3 regions of the Buttiauxella sp. JUb87 genome follow, and region 1 is predicted to be linked to each of the others. Evidence: predicted binding sites of a transcription regulator. Region 1 holds the regulator's gene; each other region holds the start of a gene.
The links. Region 1 encodes PurR, which represses purine synthesis genes. Its sites were predicted from a motif close to CANGCAAACGTTTGCNTG; they were not measured.
Positions count from the first base shown of each region.

Region 2: cvpA (colicin V production protein) is a predicted target of PurR. The motif match lies at 2,308-2,325, and genes of this name have one in related genera.
Region 3: aroL (shikimate kinase AroL) is a predicted target of PurR. The motif match lies at 1,831-1,848, and genes of this name have one in related genera.

Region 1 covers NZ_SNVY01000001.1:601,167-605,393, forward strand. The annotation lists gene EC843_RS02730 (C40 family peptidase) at 1-808, shown strand, start outside; gene sodB (superoxide dismutase [Fe]) at 940-1,521, shown strand; gene purR (HTH-type transcriptional repressor PurR) at 1,960-2,985, shown strand; gene punR (DNA-binding transcriptional activator PunR) at 3,024-3,935, opposite strand; gene punC (purine nucleoside transporter PunC) at 4,051-4,227, shown strand, end outside.
Region 2 covers NZ_SNVY01000001.1:1,489,399-1,493,625, forward strand. The annotation lists gene EC843_RS07000 (UbiX family flavin prenyltransferase) at 1-50, opposite strand, end outside; gene purF (amidophosphoribosyltransferase) at 208-1,725, opposite strand; gene cvpA (colicin V production protein) at 1,765-2,250, opposite strand; gene dedD (cell division protein DedD) at 2,519-3,247, opposite strand; gene folC (bifunctional tetrahydrofolate synthase/dihydrofolate synthase) at 3,237-4,227, opposite strand, start outside.
Region 3 covers NZ_SNVY01000003.1:61,207-65,433, reverse strand. The annotation lists gene EC843_RS12415 (AroM family protein) at 48-725, opposite strand; gene EC843_RS12410 (YaiA family protein) at 1,003-1,194, opposite strand; gene aroL (shikimate kinase AroL) at 1,239-1,763, opposite strand; gene EC843_RS12400 (YaiI/YqxD family protein) at 2,027-2,488, opposite strand; gene proC (pyrroline-5-carboxylate reductase) at 2,636-3,445, shown strand; gene adrA (diguanylate cyclase AdrA) at 3,480-4,227, opposite strand, start outside.

The sequences.
Region 1 (4,227 bases):
TACCTTGCCGTATACACCATTGACGCAGGCGTCTGAGCACGCTCGTCCCGTGGCGGCGCATAAAGCGCACGTTGTGAAAAGCACAACCAAGAGCACAGAAAAGAGCAGTAAGAGTAAAGATAAAACCACTACCGCCAGCAAGAAAACCAACACCACCTCCAAAACAACCAGCAAGAAAAAAGAAACCACTGCCTCAACGAGCAAAACCGCTAAAAACTCCAGCAGTGCTAAAACAAAAAATCTTGCCAGTAAAGACCGCAAAAAATCCTCTCAGCTCGCGAAAGTCCAGCCTGTTGCTCTCACCGAAAAATGCAGTAAACCTCGTAAAGGTTATAAAACGCATTGCGTGAAAGTCAAAGCAGAGCAACCAACGACGATTGCCGCTGCGCATAAAGTCCGGGTGCAAAAAGCACAGAAAACGGCGATGAACAAATTGATGGGCCAGATTGGCAAACCGTATCGCTGGGGTGGGACTTCACCGCGTACCGGTTTCGATTGCAGCGGTCTGGTTTATTACGCCTATAAAGATTTGGTGAAGTTCCGTATTCCACGCACTGCCAACGAAATGTATCACCTGCGTGATGCCTCTTCGGTGGATCGTGGTGAGCTGGAAACAGGTGACCTGGTATTCTTCCGTACACAAGGTCGCGGTACTGCGGATCACGTAGGCGTGTATGTAGGCAACGGTAAGTTCATTCAGTCTCCACGTTCTGGCAGGGATATCCAAATCACTTCCTTGAGCGAAGATTACTGGCAACGCCACTATGTTGGCGCTAAACGTGTCATGACCTCCAAAACCATTCGTTAAAAATTCGTCGAAAATCTGCGCCTGCCCTTCATTGGGCAGGCGTGTTCCTCTTTTGCTTACCCTTTCAATTTGTTACCCTAAACCCGCACTAAAAGTGTTGTCTAGATGTAAACAATAATAAGGAGTTAGCAATGTCGTTCGAACTACCTGCACTACCGTATGCAAAAGATGCTTTAGCACCGCATATCTCCGCCGAAACCCTGGAATACCATTACGGTAAACACCATCAAACCTATGTCACTAACCTGAATAATCTGGTTAAAGGCAGCGCGTTTGAGGGTAAAACCCTCGAAGAGATCGTTCGTACTTCCGAAGGTGGCGTATTTAACAACGCCGCTCAGGTCTGGAACCACACTTTCTACTGGAACTGCCTGGCACCAAATGCTGGCGGCGAGCCAACTGGCGAACTGCTGGAAGCCATCAATAAATCTTTTGGTAGCTTCGCTGAGTTCAAGCAGCAATTTACTGATGCTGCTATCAAGAACTTCGGTGCTGGCTGGACATGGCTGGTTAAACAGGAAGATGGCGCATTAGCGATTGTTTCTACCTCTAACGCTGGCACCCCACTGACGACTGCAGCTAAACCGCTGTTGACTGTGGATGTGTGGGAACATGCGTACTACATCGACTACCGCAATGCTCGTGCTGGCTACCTTGAGCATTTCTGGGCGCTGGTGAACTGGGCGTTTGTTGCGAAGAATTTAGCAGCTTAATGCAAAAGTAAATGGGCCGCGATTTGCGGCCCATCTTGATCAAAGCGTAAAAATCAGTGCAGTACGGCAGTTAGTGCGCCGAAAACAATCAAAGCCAAAACAATTACCGTCGTCGTGATTGAAAATTTCAAATCGGTGCTCATCATTAAACTCCTTTTATATCCATACAATCGATGTGTCAGGGTGATTTTCCCACAACCAGAGATAAAAATCCTCCAGGTTTTAATCTGATATCAATTTTCCCTCTTCCACTTTTCGCCTGGATAGGCCAAAATCCCTCGCTAATTTGTTGCGTATCGTCAATTCAATGCCCTCCTCCCGTTTTATGTCGCAATCCCGGCATACCTGCAACCATCATGTTGCCTGTGGAGTCAGCGTACGCAAACGTTTAACATAATAGCAATCAAGGGTTTACGATATAGCCCGGAGTGAATTTTAATGGCGACAATCAAGGACGTGGCGAAGCGCGCAAACGTTTCCACTACAACCGTATCACATGTGATTAACAAAACCCGTTTTGTGGCGGAAGAAACGCGCAATGCGGTGTGGGCAGCAATTAAAGAATTGCACTACTCGCCAAGCGCCGTAGCACGAAGCCTGAAAGTTAATCACACCAAAACGATTGGTCTGCTTGCCACTTCCAGTGAAGCACCCTATTTCGCCGAGATAATCGAAGCGGTGGAAAATAGCTGCTTTGAAAAAGGCTACACCCTGATTTTGGGCAACGCGCACAACAACTTTGAAAAGCAGCGCGCTTACTTATCGATGATGGCACAAAAGCGTGTCGATGGCCTGTTAGTGATGTGCTCTGAATATCCTGAATCATTGCTCACCATGCTTGAAGAGTACCGTCACATCCCTATGGTGGTGATGGACTGGGGCGAGGCTCGTGCCGATTTCACCGACTCCGTGGTCGATAACGCTTTCCACGGCGGTTATCTTGCTGGACGTTATTTGATTGAACGCGGCCACCGCGAAATTGGCGCCATTCCCGGGCAAATGGAACGTAACACCGGTGGCGGCCGCCATGCAGGCTTTATGAAAGCACTGGAAGAAGCGGGAATTTCCATTCCGGAAAACTGGATTGTTCAGGGTGACTTTGAACCTGAATCAGGTTACCGCGCCATGCAGCAGATCATCGGCCAGTCTCATCGCCCAACAGCGGTATTCTGTGGCGGCGACATTATGGCGATGGGTGCTATTTGCGCTGCTGATGAAATGGGGCTGCGCGTGCCGCAGGATATTTCCGTTATCGGTTACGACAACGTACGCAACGCGCGTTACTTCTCACCAGCATTGACCACCATCCACCAGCCGAAAGATTCGCTAGGGGAAACGGCGTTTAATATGCTGCTGGATAGAATCGTCAACAAACGCGAAGAGTCGCAGTCGATTGAGGTTCACCCGCGTCTGATTGAACGCCGCTCTGTGGCTGATGGCCCGTTTCGCGATTATCGCCGCTAAGTGTGTGTCGGATGTCGCGCAAGCGACATCCAGCAGACTTACAGCGGCTCCTGTAACCACTCCTGATTCATCGTGTCACTATCGCCTAAGTAATCCAACAGCCAGGCCAACGCTGGCGATGCATCGTTTTGCTGCCATGTCAGGCAACATGCCGCGTCAGGGAATGGATTATCCAGCGTTAATTCGCGCCATTTCCCTGAAGCAACCCACGGTTTGGCAATATGTAACGGCACCATGCCGATACACAACCCCGCGCTCAAGCAATCCGAACCGGACGCCCAATCAGGCACTACCACGCGGCGCTGGTTATCTAACAGCCAGGTAATTCGTTTTGGTAATGAACGCGAAGTATCTTCCAGAACTAGCGATGGCCAGGCACGCAGGTCATCATCGCTTAACGTCCCGTCGCACTGTGCCAGTGGGTGCGAGGAAGCCACCACGCAACGCCAGCTCAACGTTCCCATATCACGGAAGGCATAACGCCCCCCAACCGGAATCGCCTGAGTCGCGCCAATCGCCACTTCTACGCGTCCATCCGCCAGCGCATCCCACACGCCGTTGAACACTTCCTGAAAGATACGTAATTCGATATCAGGAAAATGGCGATAGAAATCCAGCACCAGTTGCCGCGTTCGCTCCGGTTTTACAATGTTATCAACTGCAATCGCCAGGTGACCGCGCCATCCATTGGCGATCTGTTGGCACTGTTGCCGTGTCGTCATCATTTTTTTGATAACAGAGCGGCCTTCTTTGAGAAAAAAGACGCCAGCAGGGGTTAATTCAACATCCCGATGACGACGTTCGAATAGCGGAACGGCTAACCAATCTTCGAGTTGCCGCACCGTATAACTAATGGCAGACGGAACGCGGTGCAACTCTTGTGCTGCACCGCTGAAGCTGCCATTGCGCGCTACCGCATCGATGACTTCCAGCGAGTATTCTGACCACATTTCTTTGCTCACAAATTTTTTGAACGCAACCTACAAATATTAGCGTTTCACAAGCGTAATTGCACTCCGTACACTCTCGCGGCGATTAACCTGCAAGATAAAACAAGAGAAAATTATGCAACCATCAAAAGGATTTCTTATCTGGCTGGCCGGATTAAGTGTGCTGGGGTTCCTCGCCACAGACATGTATCTGCCTGCTTTCGCTGCCATTCAGCAAGATTTACAGACCGACGCCTCTGCCGTCAGTGCCAGCCTGAGTCTGTTCCTTGCCGGCTTTGCGTTTGCCCAGTTG
Region 2 (4,227 bases), 890 kb from region 1:
CCATAAGTCGCGCCACTGGCACCTGAAATCCCAACAATTAACCGTTTCATAATTTACGTTCGCCCGAGGAGTTTATCTGGGCTGACTTTGCCGCAAGATGGGGCGGGATGCAAGCAGTGCTGCCCCTCACCCCGCCCTCTCCCACAGGAGAGGGAGAAACCGTTCTATCCCCTCTCCTTCAAGGAGAGGGTTAGGGTGAGGATGGTATTAACCCTCGTTATGCATCTCTAAGTTTTCCACTTCGTTCTGGCGCTGAATCGCTTTCGAATCGTCATTACGCAGTGACTCAAGATACTCAAGGTATTCGTGATCAACATCTTTGGTGACGTAGATACCATTGAATACCGAGCACTCAAACTGAGTGATGTCCGGATTCTCAATGCGAACCGCTTCAATCAGATCGTCCAGATCCTGGAAAATCAAACCGTCTGCACCGATTAGCTGACGAATTTCATCCACTTCACGGCCATGAGCAATCAGTTCGTTGGCGCTTGGCATATCGATGCCATACACGTTCGGGAAGCGAATCTCAGGTGCCGCAGAAGCCAGGTAAACTTTCTTCGCACCCGCTTCACGTGCCATCTCGATAATCTGCTCGGAAGTGGTACCGCGCACGATGGAATCATCCACCAGCAGCACGTTTTTATCGCGGAATTCAGCGCGGTTGGCGTTGAGTTTACGACGCACAGATTTACGACGCAGTTGCTGGCCTGGCATGATAAAGGTACGGCCAACGTAGCGGTTCTTCACGAAGCCCTGACGATATGGCTTGTCGAGAATACGGGCAATTTCCAGCGCGATGTCGCAGGAAGTTTCTGGAATCGGGATAACCACGTCGATGTCCAAATCTTCCCACTCACGGGCAATTTTCTCACCGAGTTTTTTACCCATTTCAACGCGAGCGCTGTAAACGGAAATCTTGTCGATGAACGAGTCCGGACGCGCGAAGTAAACGTATTCGAACAGGCAAGGGTTGCTGGTTGGGTTGTCGGCACACTGGCGGGTGAACAACTGCCCTTTCTCAGTGATGTAAACCGCCTCGCCCGGCGCGATATCACGCAGGAACTCAAAGCCCAGCGTATCAAGCGCCACGCTTTCAGAGGCCACCATGTATTCGGTACGGCCATCACCCAAATCACGCTTGCCCATCACCAACGGACGAATACCGTTCGGATCACGGAAAGCCACCATGCCGTGGCCGATAATCATTGCCACACACGCATATGCGCCGCGGATTTGGCGGTTAGTCGCAGCAATGGCAGCAAAAATGTTGTCGGCTTCCAGCGGATAGTTGCGGAAGTTATCCAGCTCGCTGGCGAAAATATTGAGCAGGATTTCGGAATCAGAGGTGGTGTTAATATGACGACGCTTTTCTTCGAACAGCTTTTGGCGCAGTTCGTGCGCGTTCGTCAGATTACCGTTGTGTGCAAGAGTAATGCCGTACGGGGAGTTCACATAGAATGGCTGAGCTTCTGAAGCGCTTGAGCTACCCGCTGTCGGGTAACGCACATGGCCGATGCCCATATTTCCCTGCAAGCGCTGCATGTGAATGGCACCAAATACATCGCTCACCAGACCATTAGCTTTACGCAGACGAAAACAGTTTAAAGCATCAATGGTGACGATGCCTGCGGCATCCTGCCCACGATGCTGAAGCACCGTTAACGCGTCATAAATCGACTGGTTGACCGGCATAAAACCGGCGATACCGACAATACCGCACATGTTGTCTTTTCCTCATTAAGCCACAACCCCCCGATACGATTACCGGGGCAAGAAACTTGACGAGCTTTGCAGATAGTCAAAGAACCATCTGATGATGAAACTGAATTGCGGGATAAGCTGCGACTTTTGCCAGTCGTCACTCTTAGAAAAACCAGTAAACGTATCAAGAAAGAACAGAATGGCGGCGACGATCAGCGCTCCACGTAACGCACCGAAACAGATCCCCAACACCCTGTCTGTACCCGACAGGCCGGTTTTCTCAACCAGTGCGCTAATCACATAATTGACTATCGCACCGACGATGAGTGTCGCGATAAACAGTATCGCGATAGCTATTCCATTACGTACCAGTTCGTCTTCAAAGCCAGTGAACCAGACTGACAGGTAAGTGTAGTAATGACTGGCAACAAAGAAAGCACAACCCCATGTCACCAGCGACAACGCTTCACGCACAAACCCACGAATAACACTAATCAGAGCCGAAAAACCGATGACTCCAATGATGGCGTAATCTATCCAGACCATGAACAAATCTCACGACAAATCGCCCTGACGTCCAGTTCGGGGCGCATTCTAACAGAAAAAGAAAACGTTTGCGTAGGGATTTCCTTCCCTCGCGTAAATAAATAATGGCGTTGAAAAAATGCTCAACGCCATTAAAAGTTTGCCCTAAAACAACCCTCACCCTGGCCCACTCCCTGAGGGAGAGGGGCTGAGATCAGTGCCACTTTTCCCCCTCTCCTGGGGGAGAGGGTCGGGGTGAGGGCGACCTGAACTCAAATCGGGCTAATTTCTATCTCGCCGTATAATTCATCACCACACCGTTCAGCCCGGAAAGCGAATTCAGCTCGCCCAGTGAAGACTTAAGCTTGTCTTTCGAGGCATCCGGCCCCACCAGAATACGGGTGACTTTTCCTTGTACCGGTGTTGATGGTGACGTGTAAACACGGAACCCTGCGCCGCGTAGTTTACCAACAATTTCATTCACTTTGTCGGCATTCTTCAATGCACCAAGTTGCACAACGTAAGCTTTCCCGGTTGGTGCTTGTTCGGTCGTCTCTTGCTTCGCAGGCTTTTCTGGCACTGGCGGTTCTTCGTTCATCATCGCCAGGCGCTCTTCCGTTTGAGAAGCATCGACCTTGCTCTGCGGTTTCTCTACCGGCTTCGGTTTTGGTTTCTCAGCGACGGGCTTCGGTTTCGGCTGTTCACGGGAAACAGGGACTTCATCAATGCCCGCCCCGCTATCACCAGGCAGCGAAGCGATATCCAGCCCTGGCGCTGCCGCCGTACCGGCACGCACTTCTTCAGCTGCACCTTCCGGTGGTTGTGAAGGGAGTGCCTGAGTCGCCGCGGGTAGCATATCTGGCTCATCGGTATCACCTGGTTTTGGAACCAGAGGAATAGCTGCAAACTCATCCTGATAATGCTTTTTCTGACCATCAAGCAACCCTGGCAGGATAATGACCCCCAGTGCGACCAGAATGATGGTTCCGACTAATCGATTTTGAAACTTACTCGCCACCTGCTTTCTCCGCGTCCAGCGCTTCCATTACGTGGGCTACTGTATGAAATGAACCACACACCAGCACGGTATCATTTTCCGTTGCTGCGTTCATGGCAGCATACCAGGCCTCAGCCACTGTGTCGTAGACTTCACCCTGACCGAGATGTTCAATCAGTTGTTCAGCACTCGCACCGCGTGGCCCTTCTAATGGAGCACAATACCAGCTATCGACTTGCGGGGACAAACATGCCAGCGTCCCGGCGATGTCTTTATCATGCAGCATTCCGATGACCGCCAGCACGCGGCCACGTTTCGGCAACTCTGCCAGCCGCCCGGCAAGATAAGCCGCCGCATGGGGATTGTGCGCCACATCCAGAATAACCAATGGCGCTTGCGAAATGACCTGGAATCGCCCAGGTAGAGTCGCCTCTTTAATCCCTTGAATGATAGCGTCATCGCTAACATTCAGCTCGCTTGCGCGCAATGCTGCCAACGCCGTTGCCGCATTTGGCTGCGGCACCAGTGGCAACGGCAGCCCACTCAGCTCGCCCTGCCCGTCTTTGAAGCTCCAGCTATTCTCTTCAACGCTGTAAGACCAGTCCACGCCACGGCGCAGCAAATGAGCGCCTTTTTCAGCCGCCACATCAGCGATGGTCTGCGGCATATCCGGCTCACCGACGACAGCAGGTTTTCCACCACGGAAGACCCCGGCTTTTTCACGCCCGATGCTTTCGCGATCTGGCCCCAGCCAGTCAGTGTGATCAAGCGCGATACTGGTGACGACAGCGACATCGGCATCGACGATATTGGTCGCATCCAGGCGCCCGCCCAGACCCACTTCAAGAATCACAACATCAACCGCCAGTTGCTTAAACAGCAACAGGGCCGACAAGGTGCTGTATTCGAAATAGGTCAGTGATGTCTCGCCACGCGCCGCTTCAATCTGCGCAAAGGCCGCCGTGTGGTAAGCCTCGTCCAGCTCTTCGCTTTGTACGCGT
Region 3 (4,227 bases), on a different contig from region 1:
ATATAGAGGGGAACGGAAGAGCCTGTCACGCAAATTATTGACCGTCGTTATGCGAGCAACTCTGACGCTAAGCGCGCAATTAACACGTTCGATAACAATACCGGAACATCGAGTGATTTTTGCAACAAATCACGATGTTTTTGGTGGAAACCCAGACAGTCCAGAACCAGCACATCCGCACCATCTTTAACCAGTTTCTTTCCGGCTTCGATTAAATCCTGCTCGCTTCCATGAATGGGATTCGCCAATTCATACAGCGGCTCGTTTTCCAACAACTGCCATTTTTTATTCTGAAATTTCAGCAATTCAGGAACGGGGATGATGATACCGACTTGATGCCCATCGACAATTGAGGCCACCAGCGGTGGGATAATACGTTCCGGCTCGAGCAAAATACCGTTACGCACGGAGAGATTCGATAAGCGGTGGGTGCTCATCAGCAAAATGACATCGAAGCCCTGATTATCCAGCACTTCAATCACACTCTGCAGCGCCTTCTCAACTTTTTGTTTATCGACATAAACCAGCACGTTGCCGGATAAAAGCGTCAGAAGTGGTTCATTTCCCGGTGTAGGGGCGTATTCAGCCATCACTTCATCGTGAGAGAGGTGGCCCAGTAAACTGAGGTGTCTGATTTGATCTTCAGAGATGTGATCTGTCAGTAACGGCAGTATTTCACTGACCGGGACGACGCCGATGGTAATAATTGCCAATGTTTGTTTCATGTTCGTTCCGCCCTTGTCCCATATCAGCCCCTCAATGCTGCGCTGGTACCAATCCTTACAAATGATACTCTGCTGAAGGTCGCTCAATAATTAACCACAAAGCGTAGCAGCATATTTGCAGAGCACCTGCTGGAATATTCAACGAAACGTCAACGACATTGATACAACATCATGGTAATGAATATTTAACAAATGAATTGAGCAAAAGATGTGATTAATCACCAGGTCAATGAATTCACTTAAAAGATGAGGGGATTCTGGCGTCCTTGCCGGGATGTTACGTCTTTCGCGGATCTTCATAACGCTGTTTAGCATCCAGCGCTTCTTGTTCGCTTTCGTGCTCACTAATCAGCGTATCAGGATGGGGATGATCGGCTCGAAGTTGATACCAGGTCACAGTTTTATCTGTCGCACCTTTTTCAACGGCAACTATACGCGCTTCCCGGGGGTATGGAGGATTGCTCGCCATCGCTCTTCCTTTGGAGATGAATGAGCGTTAAGTATAGACAAAAATCAGCTGGCTCGAGCCGTATGCAGTACCGCCAACACCGCTTCAACAATTTCCGCAGGCGGACGAGTGGCATCAACGACATGGTGTGCAGCCTGGTTGTAAAGCGCTTCACGCGCGGCGAGAACCTCAACGATTTCATCCGTAATAGGTCTGCCAGTGAGCGTTGGACGCTGTCCTTCTTCCGGGAAAGCTTCTAAACGTGATGCCAGGATTTGCGCAGGAGCTCGCAAATAAATGACGACACCATGCTCACGCATAAACTGACGGTTACTTTCGGCCAGAACCATGCCGCCGCCGGTGGCAATAACCGTACCGGGAGCAGTAACACTTTGCAGCGCACCTGATTCACGACGACGAAAACCTTCCCAGCCCTCTTTTGCCACAATATCGGCAACGCTCATTTTGGTGCTGTCTAAAAGGTAATGGTCGGTATCGACAAAGTTACAGCCCAATGCCTGCGCTAATGCAACACCGACGGTTGTTTTGCCACAACCTCGTGCGCCGACTAAATAAATGGGTTGAGTCATCAGTGGCTAATCCTCAGCAGTACGCCAGAGTTGGTAAAAATCTGAGTAGGTAAAAATCCAGAGACTGATGACAAACGTCTTCGTAGGTCGGATAAGCGCAGCGTCATCCGACACAACTGGCGTAAATGGTGGATGACGCTAACGCTTAGCCACCCTACAAAACACATTTATCACCCTTTGTCAGCAATCTGAATCTATAACGTTTTTCGTTACGCGAATCATCATATCAGCAAGCTAGTACGCGGAATAGAATTACATCGGTTTTAGGCGCCTTTTGAACGGCTGGCAACCAGCAGCCACTTTTCCAGTTCGTTGGCAAACAGCTGGCGGTCACGCTGGTTGAGGCTGTCTGGCCCGCCAGTTTGTACACCACTGGATCGTAAAGTATCCATAAAATCGCGCATCGTCAGGCGTTCCCGGATAGTCGCAGGCGTGTACAGTTCTCCACGAGGGTTCAGTGCAATCGCACCTTTTTCCAGCACGTCAGCGGCCAGAGGAATATCTGCGGTGACGACTAAGTCGCCCTTTTCGCAGCGGCGCACAATTTCGTTATCAGCAACATCAAATCCGCTTGCCACTTGCAGGCTGCGGATATAACGCGATGGTGGAACTTTTAGCCCCTGGTTGGCAACCAGAGTTACCATCATTTGTGCGCGTTCCGCTGCACGAAACAGTACTTCTTTAATCACTTTTGGACACGCATCAGCATCCACCCAGATTTGCATGACGATTCCTGTGGGTCGGGGTTTATGGTGGCGATCTTGCCGTGCTTTTGCAGAATCGCAAACTTTATCTTTGCTTACGGTTAGCCGAAGCGGCGGAAATCACGTTAAGCTATGCTCATCGTACAACTCAGAAGATGGAGTGAGACTATGGATAAGAAGATTGGTTTTATTGGTTGCGGCAACATGGGGAAAGCCATCCTTGGTGGTCTGATAGCCAGTGGACAGGTGCTTCCTGGTAATATCTGGGTCTACACACCTTCGCCCGATAAAGTGCAAGAGTTGCACGATCAATATGGTATTAATGCGGCAGAAAGTGCGCAAGAAGTGGCACAAATTGCAGATATTGTTTTCGGTGCCGTGAAACCAAATGTCATGCTAAAAGTGCTGAGTGAAGTCAATTCCAGCCTGAATAAAGACTCGGTGGTGATTTCCATTGCTGCGGGCGTAACGCTGGATTCTCTGGCTAAAGCACTGGGCCACGATCGCAAAATTATTCGCGCCATGCCCAATACCCCAGCGTTAGTGAATGCGGGTATGACGTCCATCACGCCAAACGCGCTGGCTACTCCCGAAGATATTGCCGATGCGGTTAACATTTTCCGCAGCTTCGGGCTTGCCGAAGTGGTGTCTGAAACCATGATCCATCCGGTTGTGGGGGTTAGCGGCTCTGCACCAGCGTATGTGTTTATGTTTATCGAAGCCATGGCTGATGCCGCTGTGTTAGGGGGGATGCCGCGCAAACAGGCCTATCAATTTGCTGCGCAGGCCGTCATGGGCTCAGCCAAAATGGTACTGGAAACGGGTAAACATCCTGGTGAGTTAAAGGATATGGTGTGCTCGCCAGGCGGCACCACTATTGAAGCCGTGAAGGTTCTGGAAGAAAAAGGGTTCAGAGCTGCAGTGATGGAAGCCATGGTGAAATGTATGGCGAAATCAGAACACTTGGGCAAATCATAATTTTGTTACCCTCTCCTGTTTCCGGGAGGGGGTTTTAAGCTGCAATATCGGCCACTTCAGTACGGCTGCGCCCCAGGTTTTTAGCTTTATACAACGCAACATCTGCCGCTTTCAACCATTCGCGATAGCTCACCATGCTGTGATCAAACTCTGCCACACCGACACTGATACGCAGTGAGATATGCGGTGCATGCGGTAAACGAAACTCATCAAGATAGTCACGTACACGAGCCATGGCCTGTATCGCGCTATCTTGCGCCGTGCCTGACATAATCACGCCAAATTCGTCACCGCCGAAGCGTCCGACAACATCTGTAATGCGCAAAGTGAGCTGCAAATGCTCTGTAATGGCCAGAATCGCCTCATCACCTACATCATGGCCGCATGAATCATTAATTGATTTAAAGTGGTCAATATCAATCAAAATCAAGGTGGCACTGCGATGATAGCGCTGGCAGTTGTCATATTCACCGTGCAGCAGATGTTCCCAGTGACGACGGTTATATACGCCGGTCATGCCATCACGAGTGCTCATGTGCATTAAGCGCCGTTTATGCTCGGAAAGTTTTAGCGCGGTTCGGTAACTGACCAGTCCAAAGTAAGTCGGGTAAATCAACAAAAACGGCAAGCAAATCCAGACCTGAGATGGCATGGTTTCTAGATTAAGGGGTATTAGGAACATACCTAGCGTCAACAGGCAACTCAGCACTATAAAGCCCAAGCCGTTGAAGAACAGTTTCAATCCACCGCAACCGACATTGTTCATGCATATCATCGCGAGG